Regions from separate parts of the Lysobacter cavernae genome, predicted to be linked through region 2. Evidence: riboswitches for the same ligand, from Rfam matches in the RefSeq annotation. Region 2 holds a riboswitch; the other holds the start of a gene.
The links. A riboswitch is a leader RNA that binds a small molecule or an ion and turns the genes downstream of it on or off. The one in region 2 is predicted to bind cobalamin.

Region 1 (7,700 bases), on a different contig from region 2:
GGTGAAGGCGTAGTCGATGATGATCGACTCGCGGCGGCTGTCGAGCAGACTCTGCCCGCAGTACAGCCTGGCCGGGAACAGCAGCCATTGATCGCGGCCTTCGACGCTCGCCTTGGGAATGTCGCCGAGGTCGCTGCCGACCAGCGGCTGCAGCAGCCGCGTGTCCTCGATGCGGTTACGCAGCAGGCGCTGGTCGCGGTAGAACACCTTGCCCTTCCACAACGCGCGGCCCAGTTGCTCGAGCTTGATCGTCTTCCATTCGACGGCGAGCCCGGGCAGGCCGCCGACGATCTCCGCCAGGCGGCGGTCGCCGCTTTGGCCCTTCGGAAACAGCAGGTCGCCGTCGAACGCGCCATCGGGAATCGGGCCGGCACTGAGGCGTGCGTAGATCTGGTCGATCTGTTCCTGGTCAAAGCGCTGGATGTTGTCCGGCGTCAGCTTCTGCAGGTCGGCGACCGACAGCGGATGGCGGTGTTCGACCTCGGCGAAGTCCGGCTTGCTGGCATGGCTCTCGTCGTACTTCAGGAAGCCGATGTCGGGCTTGCGCTCGCAGCCGGCCAGCAGGATCAGGATGGCCAGCAGGGCGGGTTGCGAGACGCGGATGACAGAGCCAGGGTCCATGGTGTCCTCCTACAGCGTCGCCAGAAACGCGATCAATGCCTGCTTGTCGGCGTCCGGCAGGTCCTCGCCGAAGCGGTGGCCGTCGTTCTCGATGGCGTCGGTGCAGGTGCTGTAGACCTCGAACAGCTTCGGATGCCGACGCAGCGTCGGCACCAGCTGGCCCGGATCCTTCAGCAGCTGATCGGCGACCGTGCGCAGTTCGGCAAAGGCCGCGTCGCCTTCCTGGGGCCCCAGGCTCGTACGCAGTTTCTTCTGCAGCACCTGCGGGTGCAGGCGCAGGCTGACCAGGTCGCCGAGGAACTGCTTGTGCTGGAAATTGCCCAGCCGTCCCGCGCTGCTGCCCTTGGGCACGACGATGGTGAGCCCGGCGATCTGTTTCTCCTGGCCGTCCTCGACCAGGCGCAGGCCCGCCACCAGCGGCACGTCGAGGTCGAAGCGGGTGATCTTCGGCTCGCGCCGCGCCGGGTTCAGCATGGCCTGCATCGAGGCGACGTACAGCTTGAAGCGGCCGTCGACGCTGGGGTCGTAGGCCCAGCACACTGGCGCCTTGTCATCAGGCACCGGCTGCCCACGCGCGTCGACGTAGGCGTTGCGGTAGAAGAAGTTCTCGCGGTGCCTGGGCTGGCCGCACAGTTCCGGCCCCAGCGCGTTGTTGTGCATGAGCGGTGCGTGCGCCCACAGCGACAGCAACGAGATGTTGCGGTAGTAGCCGCGGCCGCCGTCGTGCGGCTCGCTGAGGCTCGGGTCCGGCGGTCGTGCGCGCAGTGTTTCCGAGCCGTATTCCTGCCAGATGTGGCCGGCCATGTGGTTGGAATGCAGCCCGCGGCAACGGTTGCTGCCGACTTCGGAGACGAAGGTCGTCATGTCGTTGCCGAGCCAGTCGGCGCGCAGGCCGGTCTTGGCATCGATCGCGCGGAAGTCGCGGTTGCGGAACGCGCCGCCGGCCGACTCCGGCACGCTTGAATGGCAGCGCGCGCAGTTGGCCGCGAACACCTCGTGGCCGCGCGTGACCGCACCGGTGCCGAAGTCCTTTTCGAGGTCGGTTACCAGGTCGTCGTGGCGGTAGCGCGCGCCCGGGTTGGCGGCCTTGCGCGCGGTCTCGCGCGCCGTGGCCAGGTCGGTGGCGTGTGTTTCGGACGAATGCAGGAAGGCGGCGATGTCGCCAAGCCGGTCCTCGATCGCGCGGAACGCCGGGCAGTCGCGGCGGCACTGGCCGATGTCGAATGGCGTCTGGCCGAAGTTGCGGCCCTGCGGATCGAGCTGGCGCAGGTCGGTGAGGTGGTTGAGCCAGCACTGCTCGGCGCAGGAGCCGATGTTGAAGTACACGCGCTGGATCGCCTCGTTGGCACCGATCGAATCTTCGCCGCCCTTGAGGATGTGGTGCACGGTTTCCTGCTGCGTGCCCTTGCGCCAGCACTTGCTGTCACGCCCCGGCTCGCACCAGCACGCGGCTTCGCCGTCCTTGCAACTGGCGACTTTGCGCCACTTGTCGACGACTTCGCCGGAGAAGGTCGGGCGCTGGTGCAGGTTGATGATCGCGTTGATCGTGCCCGGGTTGTTGATCTGGTCGTTGGGAATGGCCGAGGTGTCACTGGTGCCGGGCCGCGCATGCGCGAACATCTGGTACTCCAGCGAGTCGTGCGGCATGCCCGAGGCCAGCATCTCGGAGATGCGCAGGTACTGGTTGCCGATCGCGCCCTTGATGTTGGCCCAGGTCGGATTGGCCGGGTCCTTGGGCGGGTTGAGCGGGTCGAAGGCGATATGGCACGAGCCGCAGCTGGTGCCGATCAGGAACGGCGGCTCGATCGAGCCGTCGGCGAGGCGCCGCACGCGCGCATCGGCGGACTGGGGAGTGCTCGAGAGCGTGCGGCTGTAGCCCTCCCAACTGGCGAGCCGGCCATTGATCGCCAGCCAGCGCGCCTTGTCGAAGCGCGGGTTCGGGAATTTGCGGAACCCCAATGCGCCCGTCGAGGTGCCGAAGGCGAGGTCGCAGGCCGATTGGCGCGGGTCCTGGTCGCGGCGGTGCGGGTCGTCCGCTGCCATCGGCGCGTCGACGAAGTCGCAGGCCGGATCGCGGTAGCCCGGCTTGCCGACATGCGCGAGCAGTTGCGCATCGCCAGGACACCACTGGAACCCGTAGGTTTCGTCCAGGCTCCGGGCCGGGCAGCCGTTGCTGCCGGGCAGGCAGCAACCGGGGTCGTTGATCAGGCCCCAGGCGGCGAAGCGGTCGTCGCGGCGGTCGGCGCGCAGCACGCGGAACCAGTCGATCAGGATGCCGACGCGCTGCTGGAACACGTAGGTGTGGAAGCGCGAATTGCCGCCGGTGGCCTTGTACCAGATCTCGCGGCCGGCGCGTTCGGAGGCGGACAGGCCGGCTTCACCGGTGTAGAAGCCCGGCGCATCGCGTACTGGTGCGGTGCTGGCGACGGGCATTGCCGCGGTCGGCGCGGCGCTGGCGGTCGTGGCGGGAAGAGCTGTCGCCACCGTCGCGGTGTGTCGTGCGGAAACAACAGCTAGTACCCCCACGACAATCAGGACGCCCGCGGCGGCGATCCATGCGGTCCGTTTCATCGTTTCTCCTCCACACAGCCGAATGCATGCCGCACGCGGCCCGTTGGGCGTCACTGTGCAAACCAACGCCGTGGCAGAGGCCGAACGGCCATCGCCGCGGAAGAGCGCGCCGTGATGAAGCTGCTAAGATGCGCGAGCCTGAGGTGACCGCTGGCCTGGCCAGCGGTTGAAACGGGAATCCGGTGCGCTTTGGTCGTGCATGCACGGCCGGCAATTCCGGAGCTGCCCCCGCAACGGTAGGCGAGACAACGATCCGCATCACCGCCACTGTGCACACGCATGGGAAGGCGCGGACCGGAAGGCTGCAAGCCCTTTCACGGCTTGACCTTCACTCGCGAGCCCGGAGACCGGCCTTTGTGCGACCCGACACGCGGTGGGCGATGTCATGGGGCGCATGCCTGGCGCGTGTCGCATCCAGACCTCCTTCCGCCTGTCCTTAGCCATCGATTCCGCGCGGGCAGGCGCGGCCAAGGAGTGTTGTTCGTGAATTCGTACCGTTTGTCTTTCCGCCAATCCGCATTGGCGGCCGCGCTGTCGTTCGTCATCACCGCCCCGGCCTTGGCCGAAGGCGCCGCCACCGACCTCGACCAGGTTGTCGTCACCGCCACGCGCACCGCGCAGACCCAGGACCAGACCCTGGCCGCGATCACCGTGATCGATCGCAGCGAAATCGAACGCCTGCAGCCGAACTCGCTGCCCGACCTGCTGCGCGGCCGCGCCGGTATTTCGCTGGCCAACAACGGCGGTCCTGGCAAGGCGACCTCGCTGTTCCTGCGCGGCACCGAGTCCGACCACGTGCTGGTGCTGGTCGACGGCATCAAGATCGGCTCGGCCACCAGCGGCGGCGCGTCGCTGCAGGACATCCCGGTCGAGCAGATCGAACGCGTCGAGATCGTGCGCGGGCCGTTCTCCAGCCTGTACGGCTCCGAAGCGCTCGGCGGCGTGATCCAGATCTTCACCCGACAGCCGCAGGGTGCGTTCGCACCGACGCTCAGCGCCGGTATCGGCAGCTATGCCAGCCAGCGCCTGGCCGCCGGCGTCGCCGGTCGCGGCAATGGCAGCGTTGACGAGCGCGGGGGCTGGTACTCGGTCAATCTTGCCCACGAGAACATCGACGGCATCAACGCTTACCGCGGCACGCGCAATTTCGATCCGGACAAGGACGGCTACCGCAACAACTCGGCGACCGTGCAGGGCGGCTACCGCTTCAGCCCGCAATGGGACGCCGAAGCGCGCCTGTTCCGAGCCGAGGGCTACAACGAATACGACGGCAGCCTCAACAACGAGGCCGACACCGTGCAGCAGGTGCTCGGTGGCCGCGTGCGCTACACGCCGAGCGAACGCCTCAAGCTGACCGCCAGCCTGGGCAGCAGCGCCGACCTCAGCGAGAACTATCTCAACGGCGTGTACTCGTCCAACTTCGATACGCGCCGCGAGCTGGGTTCGCTGCAGGCCGACATCGGTGCCGGCACCGGTCTGCTCAGCTTCGGCTACGACTGGCAGCGCGACGAGGTCGACAGCAACACCCGCTATGCACGCGACCAGCGCATCAACCGCGGCCTGTTCGGCCAGTGGCAGCAGAGCTTCGGCGCGCAGTCGTTGCAGGCCAGCCTGCGTCGCGACGACGACAGCCAGTTCGGCGGCCAGACCACTGGCAGCGTGTTGTGGGGCTGGGACTTCACCGACGCACTGCGCCTGGGCGCCAGCTACGGCAGTGCGTTCAAGGCGCCGACCTTCAACGAGCTGTATTTCCCCGGTTACGGCAATCCCGAACTGCAGCCGGAGACCTCGAAGAGCTTCGAGCTGAGCCTGCGCGGCGAGCACGGCTGGTCGCTCAACGCGTTCGATACCAGGATCGACGACATGATTGCCTACGACGTGACCCTCGGCGATTTCGGCGGCCCCAACAACATCGACCGTGCCCGCATCCAGGGCTTCGAGGCGGCCGCCGATACCACGCTCGTCGGTTGGGACCTGCGCGCCAGCGCCACCTGGCTGGACCCGCGCAACGACGGCAACGACCGCAACCGCGACAACATCCTGCCGCGGCGCGCGCGCCAGAGCGGCCGTGTCGATGCCGACCGTCGTTTTGGCGATTTCAGCATCGGTGCCAGCGTGACCGGCGCCGGCGAGCGTTACGACAACCTGTCCAATACCACGCGCCTGGGCGGCTACGGCCTCACCGATCTGCGCGTGGGCTATGCGTTCAATACGGACTGGAACCTGCAGCTGGCCGCCAACAACGTGTTCGACAAGCAGTATGAAACCGCTGCGCTCTACAACCAGCCCGGCCGCAACTACCTGCTGACCCTGCGTTACCGACCCGCTCGCTGAGCGGGCGTCCATTCGCCACCACCACCACGAGGCCACCGATGAAGCCGTTGACCCGACCCGCCAACCTCGGTCTGTTCGTCGCGTTCGCGACGCTGATGATCGCCACGCGTTTCCACCATTTCGGTACCGTGATCCATCTGCCGGATGCGTCGATGGCGTTGTTCTTCCTCGGCGGGTTGTACCTGCGCAAGCACTGGCAGTTCGCGGCCTACCTGGGGTTGGCGGTGGTGATCGACTGGATCGCGATCGACTACGCCGGCGTCAGCGATTTCTGCGTGACCCCGGCGTACTCGTTCCTGCTGCCGGCCTATGCGGTGCTGTGGTACGGCGGCCGGCTGTATGCCGATCGCCTGCAAGTCGGTTGGGCCCCCATGCTGGGCGCGGCCGGTGTTGGCCTGGTCAGCGCGTCGCTGTCGTTCGCGATCTCCAACGGTGCGTTCTACTGGCTCGGCGGGCGTTACGCCGAGCCGCACTTTGCCGAGTACCTCGCGCGTGCCTGGCAGTGGGGCCCGTTGTTCGTGCGCACGACGATGGCCTACATCGTCGTGGCGCTGGCGGTGCATGCGCTGGTGGCGTGGGCGCTGCGCGGGCGCATCGGCCAGTGGCCGGCCGGCGTTTGATCCACTTCCGGGAGCAGGTCATGTCGCGTATCAAGTCCATGCCAGCGACCTCGTCGTTGCCGTTGCAATCGGCGCGCAGCCAGATACTGGTCGGCCTGGCGCTGGCCGCATTGATGATCTGCACGCGTGGCCAGCATTTCGCCAGCGTCAACGCGTTGCCGAGCGCCTCGTGGGCGGTGTTCTTCCTCGCCGGCGCGCTGCTGCGGCCGATGTGGGCGCTGCCTGCGTTGTTCGTGCTGTCGTCGCTGATCGACTTCGGCAGCCTGGCGGCGGGCACGATCAGCGACTGGTGCCTGTCACCGGCATACTGGGCGCTGGCGTTCGCCTACGCCGCACTGTGGCTGGGCGGCCACGTCTACGCGCGCCGCGTCCACGTCGACCGCTGGGCCACGGTGCCACGGCTGGCGGTTGCGCTGGTGATGACCGCAACCGTGGCGTACCTGTTGTCCAAGGGCGGCTTCTACTTCTTCTCGGGACGTTACCCGGACGCGGACCTTGCTGGCTTCGTCGCGCGCATCCCGCAGTACTACCCGCGCGCGTTGGGTACGCTGGCCGGTTATGTCGGTGCCGCGTTCGCGTTGTATGCGCTGCTGCGTGCACTGAACGCGCGCAGCAGCGCGCAGACAGGCGCACGCGCATGAGCCGCGGCTCCGAGTGCCTCGGCCTGAGCGAGGATGAGCATTACCGCGAGCGCGCCCAGCGCAAGAAGGAACTGGTCGATCGCCGCATCGCCCGCGCCACCATCGATCGCGGCGTGGTGGTGGTCAACACCGGCAACGGCAAGGGCAAGAGTTCCTCGGGCTTCGGCATGCTCGCCCGTTCGCTCGGCCACGGCTTCCGCTGCGGCGTGGTGCAGTTCATCAAGGGTAGTTTCTCGACCGGCGAAGAGGCGTTCTTCCGCCGCTTCGAAGACGAACTCGACTACCACGTGATGGGCGAGGGCTTCACCTGGGAAACCCAGGACCGCGCGCGCGACATCGCCGCGGCCCAGGCCGCCTGGGACGTGGCCGCGCGGATGCTGGCCGACCCCGGTTACGACTTCGTGTTGCTCGACGAGCTCAACATCGCCCTGACCAAGGAATACGTGGTACTCGACCAGGTGTTGGTCGCGCTGGCGGCACGGCCCGAGCGCCAGCACGTGGTGATCACCGGTCGTGGCGCGCCCGACACGTTGATCGAAGCGGCGGATACGGTCACCGACATGCGCGTGGTCAAACACGCGTTCAAGGCCGGCATCAAGGCCCAGAACGGTATCGAGTTGTAGGGATTGGCAAGCAGATGAATACGTCGCGCCACTGTCCTGCGTTGCTGGTTTCGGCGCCTGCCTCGGGGCAGGGCAAGACCAGCGTCACCGCCGCGCTGGCGCGCTGGCACACGCGTCAGGGCCGGTGCGTGCGCGTGTTCAAGACCGGCCCGGACTTCCTCGACCCGATGGTGCTGGAGCGCGCCAGCGGCGCGCCGGTCTATCAGTTGGACCTGTGGATGACCGGCGAGGCCGACGTGCGCGCGCGCCTGTATGAAGCCGCGGGCGAGGCCGACCTGATCCTGGTCGAA
Region 2 (7,700 bases):
GCGGACGATGACCGTGTCGGTGCTGGTCGAGAACTTCTTCGGTATTCCCTATGCCCAGACCGGTATCGACCTGCAACGCATCGCCGAGCTGATGGAGTACGGCTCCGCCTATTCCTTCGTGCCGTCGGGCGAGACCGGCCGCCTGTACCTGGACGGGTTGCGCCACCTGCCGGCGTTGCGTCGCCGGGTACTGGAGGACCTGCGCATCTTCCGCGACGGCAGCGTGCCGGCCGGTCCGATGCTGCATGACATGCTGGTCGCGGATGCCGATCCGGCCAGCGACGTCGTGCTCGAACACGAGCTGTTGACGTTCTTCGCCGCTGGCGCCGAAACCTCTGCGGCGACGGCGGGCTGGGCGCTGTACCTGCTTGCCAGGCGTCCGCAGGTGCAGGAACGGTTGCGGCAGCAGGCCGAGCGCATCGCCAGCAGCAACGAGGATTGGGGCTGGAGCGAGCTGGCGACCTTCGACGATCTCGCAGATTTCCTGTCCGAGACGTTGCGGCTGTTTCCGCCGACGCCGATCATCGCGCGCCTGGCAATCGGCCCGGACCGCATCGGCCCGCATGACATCGCCGCCGATCAGAACGTGCTGATCTCGTTCGTCGGCATCCAGCACGACGCCCGCCTCCGGCCCGATCCGTGGTCGCTGCACGCCGATGGCACTGCGCGCAAGGGGGCGGCCACGGGAGTCAACACCGCCTTCAGCTTTGGGCCGCGCATCTGCGGCGGCAAGCATTTCGCGCTGGTGGAGCTGATGGCCTTCCTGACGGTGTTCCTGTTGCACGCACGATTCGAATTGACCACGCAGGATGAGCCGCGTTACCACTGGAAAGCGCAGATGCTCCGCGAAGGTGGGCAACCCGTGCGGGTGATTCCGATTAGCCGGCCGGTGGATGCGCTTGCGACGCGCTCCGGGAGCGTCGTGGCATGAGCCAGCGCTGGCTGGTCACCGGTGCCGGCCGCGGACTGGGGCGGGCCATCACGCAGCAGTTGCTGGCGCGTGGCGATCACGTGGCGGCCACGGTGCGCCAGCTCGATGCGCTGGACGATCTGGCGCGGCAGCATCCGGACCGGCTCATCGTGCGACAGCTGGACATGGCCGACCATGCCGCCATCCGTGCAACGGTCGATGAGGCCGTCGCTGCCCTGGGCGGGCTGGATGTCGTCGCAAGCAACGCCGGCTATGCGCTGGTCGGCGCCGCCGAAGAAGCGAGCGATGAACAGATCGCCGCGCACCTGTCGGTCAATCTGCTGGGTCCCATCCACCTGATCCGCGCCGCACTGCCGCACCTGCGCAGGCAGGGGCATGGCCGGATCGTGCAGGTGTCGAGCGAGAACGGACAGATGAGCCTGCCCGCACTGAGCTGCTACCAGGCGGCGAAGTGGGGCATCGAGGGATATTGCGAGAGCGTGGCGCAAGAAGTTGCACCGCTCGGCATCCAGATGATCATCGTCGAGCCGGGGCGTATTGCGACCGCTTTCGATCGAAGCTCCGTGCCCGCGCAGACGCAGATCGACGATTACCAGCGCACCAGCGTCGGCAACCTGCTGCGCCTGCATGCGATGGGGCGCCTGCCACGGCTCGGCGATCCGCAGCGGATGGCGCAGGCGATCATCGCCTGTGCCGATTCGACCTCGCCGCCATTGCGGCTGCTGCTGGGCAGCGACGCATGGCGCAATGTCGAACGCGCGTTGCATGCCCGGATGGCGGTGCTGGATGGCCAGCGCGAGAGTGCGGCTGCTACGGATATTGCATGAATGTTGTTCAAGCAATTTGCGCTTGAGCAATCGTCCCTTGCGACCTAGGATCGCTTGCAATGGGGGCGTTTCAGGCAGGGCGCCTTGCGTCGAAAAGGAAGGATTGAGACATGAGCAATGACAAGATGAATCCGGCCGCTCTGCCGGACTCGACCGCGCTGGCGCTGGACCGCACGCGCATGGCCTACGAGCGCACGATGATGGCGTGGGTGCGCACGGCGGTGTCGCTGATCTCGTTTGGTTTCACCATCTACAAGTTCTTCCAGTACCTGCAGCAGGACCAGAAGGTCGTGCATACCGGCCTGTTCGGGCCGCGTCATTTCGCGATGGTGATGATCGGCAGCGGCATCATCGCGCTGGTCGTTGCGACCTGGGACCACCGCCGCAACATGGGCCGGTTGCGCGCCCATTACGGCCCGATGCCGTGGTCGCCGGCGACGGTGTTGGCGACGCTGATCGGTTTGCTCGGCGTGATGGGCCTGCTGGCCGTGGTGTTTCGCCAGTGAGCCGCGGCGACTCGGTGTCAGGGCGCGAACGGGCACCTGACGGCAACATACCCGCCGCCGTGATCCACGACGGCGGGCAGGTGCCGTATCGCTTACTGCGCTGGCGCGTAGCGCAGCGTCAGGAACCACTCGCGCCCGGGTTGGTTGTAGAACGAGGCGGTCTCGTAGTCGCGGTCGAAGACGTTGGCTACGCGTGCCTGCAAGCTCAATGACGGCGTGAAGGCGTACTCGGCGCGCAGGTCGAGCGTGCCGTAGCCGCCCATGCGGCGGGTGTTGGCGACGTCATCAAAGCGTGCGCCTTCGCCGGTGGCGGTCACGCCGACGCGGAATGTACCGAAGGCGCGATCCAGGTCCACGCGCGCGCTGTTGCGGGCACGGCGCGCCAGTTCATTGCCGGCATAGACGCCCGAGCGGTTCTCGGCATCGAGGTAGCTGATGGCGCCACGCGCGGTCCAGCCCAGCACTTGCGTGTCGATGCCCAGTTCGGCGCCGCGCATGCGCGCATGGTCGATGTTGTTGGGCACGCCCATCGAGGCGTCGTAGGCGATCATGTCGTCGACATCGGTGTCGAAGGCATCCAGGTGCGCGGTGAACGTGGTGGCCTGGTAGGCCAGGCCCAGTTCCCAGGTCTTCGAGTCTTCCGGGCGCAGGTGGGGGTTGCTGCTGGCGAAGCCGCCGAACGGCGGGAAGTACAACTCGTTGAAGGTCGGCGCGCGGAAGGCCGTGCCGTAGCCGGCGGTGACGCGCCAGTTCTGCGCGAAGCCGAGGCCCCACGCGGCACTGCCGGTGGTGTGGCCGCCGAACTGGTCGTTGTCGTCGCGGCGCACGCTGGCTTCCAGCGACTGCTCGCCAAGCGTTCCTGCTTCAAAACGGCCCTGGTACTGGACGAAGGCGGCCTGGTTGCCGCGCTGCGTGCGGTCGTACTGCGTGGTGCTTTCGACCTGGTCGTGCAGCCAGTCCAGACCCAGGCTCAGCAGCTGATCGCGGCCGATGCCGAAGTCGCCCTGCAAGGTGGCGCTGTCGCGGTCGGTGCTGAAGGTGTCGATGTACAACTCGTCGGCGAAGTTGTCCGAGGCGTCGACGTTTCGGCCGGCGGTCAGGTGCAGGTCGATGCGGTCGGACGGGCGCCAGCGCAGGGTGCCGCCGATCACCTGCTGCACGGTCTCGGAGCGGTTGTAGAAGCTGCCGTCGAACTCGTTGTCCCCTTCGTTGCGCAGGGTGTGGCCCTGCAGGCTCCACTGCTCGTTGAAATCAAGACCGCCACGCAGCGACAGCGCGTTGGCGGTGTAGCCGTCGCGGTCGGGCTCCTCGGTGAAGCAGCCGGCAAACAGCGTGCTGGAGCCGTTGCAGGCGTTGATGCCCTGGGTGTGGCGGTACTGGTAGTCGGCACCGAACCAGCCACGGCCGCCGCTGCCGCCGAAGCCGACGCCGTATTCGGTGAGGCCGTTGCTGCCGCCGCCGACGCGCACGCGCGGCACGAACGCGCCCCGGTCGCGGCGGGTGAACACCTGGATCACGCCGCCGATGGCGTCGGCGCCGTACAGGCTCGAGCGCGGGCCACGGACGATCTCGACGCGATCGATCATCTCCACCGGCAGGTCCTGGAACGATGCCAGGCCGGAAGTGGCCGAGCCGATGCGGATGCCGTCGACCAGCACCAGCACGTGGTCGGACTCGCTGCCGCGCAGGAACAGCGTGGTCAGCTTGCCCTGGCCGCCCTGGTTGGACGCGGTGATGCCGGCGCGGCCGCGCAGCAGGTCGGGCAGCGAACGCGCCTGGCTGCGCTGGATCTGCTCGCGGTCGATCACCTCGACCGGGGTCAGCGCGTCATTGGCGCTGATCGCGGTGCGGTTGGCGGTGACGAAGACCTGGTCGAGGTCGGTGGCGTCCTGCGCCCGGGCGACGGCGGGCAGGGCCAGCGCGCAGGCGGCGGTGAGGGACAGGATTCGCAGGGACATCTGGGGTTCTCCGGCGCACGGCAGGGCCGCGCGGGCGAGGGGGAATCGCGTGGAGAACTCGGGGCTGCGTTGCAGGCGCACGGGACGCCGACGTCGCCGCCGCGACGCCCTCCGCATCGCAATCAGTCGTGCACCGAGGCCGGTCTCCGGACTCGCGAGTGGAGGCAACCTCCGATCGCAGCGCCTTCCCGTGCGGCCCTGGTTTCAGGGCCGGCCGCTCCCGGAGGAGCTGCCAGACAGTGGCGTGTGCCGCGATTCGACTCGCTTACCGTTGCGGGGGCAGTGCCGGGCTGGCCACGCTGGGCGTGGCGTCACCGGCTTCCCGTTTCAACCCGTCGGCAGGACGCCGCCGGGTCACCTCGAAGCGCGCGCAGTCTACGCGATCCGCTGGCGGCGGCCAAAAGCGCGTGTCAGTCGCCGCGCTCGGGCTCGTCGAACAGCGGCGGCATCGCCACGGTGTCCTCGGTCAGCACGGTGGTCCGCACCGGTCCGGCGGCGGGGCGGTTGCGCGGCGCCGGCAGCAGGGCGGTGGCGGCGTCGGCGGCGAGGATCAGCTCGCTGCGGCGCTCGTCCGGGATCTCCTGCCAGTGGCAGTCGAGCAGCGCGCCTTCGATCGCGTAGAGCAGGTTCAAGGTCGGCTTGAAGCCGGCGCGCTTGACCCGCATGAAGGCCTCGACCGTGCCGACCGCGGCCAGGTCCTCGTGCGTGCGCAGGCCGACCTGGCGCAGCCAGGCGGCGGATTTGGGGCCGATGTTGCGCAGCTTGTCAGTGCTCATGCCAGCGACTCCACGAAGGCGAGTGCGATCGCCTCGAGGCCGTGTTGATCGTCGGCGTCGAAGCGGTCGAGTTGCGGACTGTCGAGATCGAACACGCCGATCAATGCGCCGTCGGCCGCGACCAGCGGCACGACGAGTTCGGAATTGGAAGCCGAGTCGCAGGCGATATGCCCCGGGAAGGCGTGCACGTCGGCGATGCGCTGGGTCTGCCGGGTCGAGGCCGCGGCGCCGCACACGCCCTTGTCGAGCGCGATGCGCACGCACGCGGGCAGGCCCTGGAACGGACCGACCACCAGCTCGCGGCCGTCGAAGAAATAGAAACCGACCCAGTTCAGTGCCGGCAACGCGTGATAGACCAGCGCCGCCAGGTTGGCGGCGTTGGCGACGCGGTCGCGTTCGCCGTGCAGCAACGCGCGCGCTTGCGCGAGCAACTGCGTGTACTGGTCCGGCTTGCTGCCGGCGAGGGCGGTGGCGGAGAAGCTCATCGGGTCGAGTCTAGCAGCGCTGCGGGCGGCTGTTACGATGCGCCGATGCCTGCGAACGCCCCCCTTGTAGCCGGTGTCTACGTCACCGGAACCGATACCGGCGTCGGCAAGTCGATCGCCAGCGTGGCCCTGGTCCACGCCCTGCGCGATCACGGGGGGCGTGCGGTCGGGATGAAGCCGGTGGCGAGCGGCTGCGGGCGTGTCGACGGTGCTTGGCGCAACGAGGACGCACTCGCGCTGCAGGCCGCCAGCGATCCGCTGCCGGACTACGACGACGTCAACCCGTACGCGCTGCCGGAGGCGACCGCGCCGGAGATCGCCGCGCACCGCGCCGGCGTGGTGCTGGCACTGGACCGCATCGAAGCCGGTTACCGGCGGCTGGCGGCGCAGGCCGACACGGTTGTGGTCGAGGGCGTCGGCGGCTGGGCCGCACCGCTGTCGGCGCAACTGGACCAGCTCGATGTGGTGCGCGCGCTGGACTTGCCGGTGGTGCTGGTGGTCGGGCTGCGACTGGGCTGCATCAGCCATGCGCGCCTGACCGCGCGCGCGATCGCGGCCGACGGCGTGCGCCTGCTCGGCTGGATCGGCAACGAGGTCGACCCGGGCCTGGCCGAGCGCGACGAGTACTTCGCGTTGCTGCAGCCGCGCCTGCCGGTGCCGTGCCTGGGGCGCCTGCCGTATCTGCCGGGACCGACGCCAGCCGCGCCGGCTGGATTGCTCGACCTGACGCCGCTGCGGCGCTGACCGCAGAAACACAAAGGGCGCCTTGGGCGCCCTTTGTGCCACGGCATCGACTGGCCTCAGCCATGCTGCGGTGCCGGCGTCGCCGGTGGCAGTGCCGCGCCGGTCTGCGCCCGGTGCGCACTGTGGTCGCGCGCCATGTACAGGTAGAACGCCGGCAGCACGAACAGCGTGAACGTCGTGCCGATCAACATGCCGCTGGCAATCACCACACCCATCGAGAAGCGCGAGGCCGCACCCGGGCCGGTGGCGATCAGCAGCGGCACCATCGCGAACACCAGCGCGGCGGTGGTCATCAGCACCGGGCGCAGACGGATCGCGGCGGCTTCCTCGATCGCCTCGCGCTTGCTCAGGCCACGGTCGAGTTGCAGCTTGTTGGCGAATTCCACGATCAGGATGCCGTGCTTGGAGATCACGCCGACCAGGGTCACCAGGCCGACCTGGGTGTAGATGTTGATGCTCATCCCGGGGAAGGCCTCGATCCCGGCGAAGCCCAGGATGTTGCTCAGCAGGGCCAGCACGTTGAGCACCAGCAGCGCGCCGCAGATCGCCATCGGCACGGTGACCAGCATGATCAGCGCGTCGCGGAAACTCTCGAACTGCGCCGACAGCACCAGGAAGATGATGATCAGCGCGAACGCCATCGTCACCAGCATCGCCGCGCCTTCCTGCTTGAACTGGCGCGACTCGCCGGCGTAGTCGACGCTGTAGCCCTGCGGCAGCACTTCCTTGGCCGCGTTCTCCAGGATCGTCAGCGCCTCGCCCTTGCTCACGCCCGGGCGCGGCGCGAAGCTGATGCCGACCGCGTTGAGCTGCTGGAAGCGCTTGAGCGTCTGCGGCTGCGCACTTTCCTTGAGCGTGACGATGGTCGACAGCGGGATCAGCTCGCCGTCGCGGGTGCGGGTGTAGTAGTTGCCCAACTGCTCGGCGTTGAGGCGGTCGCTGCGCTGCACCTGCGGGATCACCCGGTAGGAGCGGTTCTGCATGGCGAAGCGGTTGGCATAGCCGCCCGACAGCATCGCGGTCATGTCGGCGGCCAGCGTGCGCATGTCGATGCCGAGCGTGGCCGCCTTGTCGCGGTCGATCTGCACCTCGATGCGCGGCTTGTCGATCTTCAGGTCCTTGTCGAGGAAGATGAAGCGCTTGCTCGCGTAGGCCTTGGCGAGGATCGCGTCGGCCAGTTCCTGCAACTGCTCCAGCGAGCCGATGCCGCCGATGACGAACTCGCCGCCGCCGTCGCCGCCGGCGCTGGGCAGCGGCGGCGGGATCAGCGCGAACACGTTGAGCCCGGTGACCTCGGCGATCTTCGGTTGCAGCTCCTGTTCCAGCACCTGCTTGGTCGATCGCTCGCGTTCGCTCCACGGCTTGAGCACGAAGCCGGCCATGGCGCTGTTGCTGGCGCCGCCGCCACCGCCGAAGCCGCCGTTGAACAGGAAGTAGTTGTCCACTTCCGGCACGCCCTTGGCGATCTGGGTG

Region 1: another riboswitch for cobalamin. It lies ahead of btuB (TonB-dependent vitamin B12 receptor); the one in region 2 lies ahead of btuB (TonB-dependent vitamin B12 receptor).

The regions. Positions count from the first base shown of each region.
Region 1 is NZ_JBHRXK010000004.1:358,481-366,180, forward strand. It holds gene ACFOLC_RS11320 (hypothetical protein) at 1-621, opposite strand, end outside; gene ACFOLC_RS11325 (hypothetical protein) at 631-3,192, opposite strand; cobalamin riboswitch at 3,317-3,562, shown strand; gene btuB (TonB-dependent vitamin B12 receptor) at 3,676-5,526, shown strand; gene ACFOLC_RS11335 (hypothetical protein) at 5,565-6,146, shown strand; gene ACFOLC_RS11340 (hypothetical protein) at 6,185-6,787, shown strand; gene cobO (cob(I)yrinic acid a,c-diamide adenosyltransferase) at 6,784-7,410, shown strand; gene ACFOLC_RS11350 (cobyrinate a,c-diamide synthase) at 7,425-7,700, shown strand, end outside.
Region 2 is NZ_JBHRXK010000002.1:114,681-122,380, reverse strand. It holds gene ACFOLC_RS04995 (cytochrome P450) at 1-931, shown strand, start outside; gene ACFOLC_RS04990 (SDR family oxidoreductase) at 928-1,758, shown strand; gene ACFOLC_RS04985 (YidH family protein) at 1,869-2,264, shown strand; gene btuB (TonB-dependent vitamin B12 receptor) at 2,357-4,222, opposite strand; cobalamin riboswitch at 4,343-4,599, opposite strand; gene ACFOLC_RS04975 (TfoX/Sxy family protein) at 4,633-4,998, opposite strand; gene ACFOLC_RS04970 (GAF domain-containing protein) at 4,995-5,483, opposite strand; gene bioD (dethiobiotin synthase) at 5,529-6,227, shown strand; gene ACFOLC_RS04960 (efflux RND transporter permease subunit) at 6,284-7,700, opposite strand, start outside.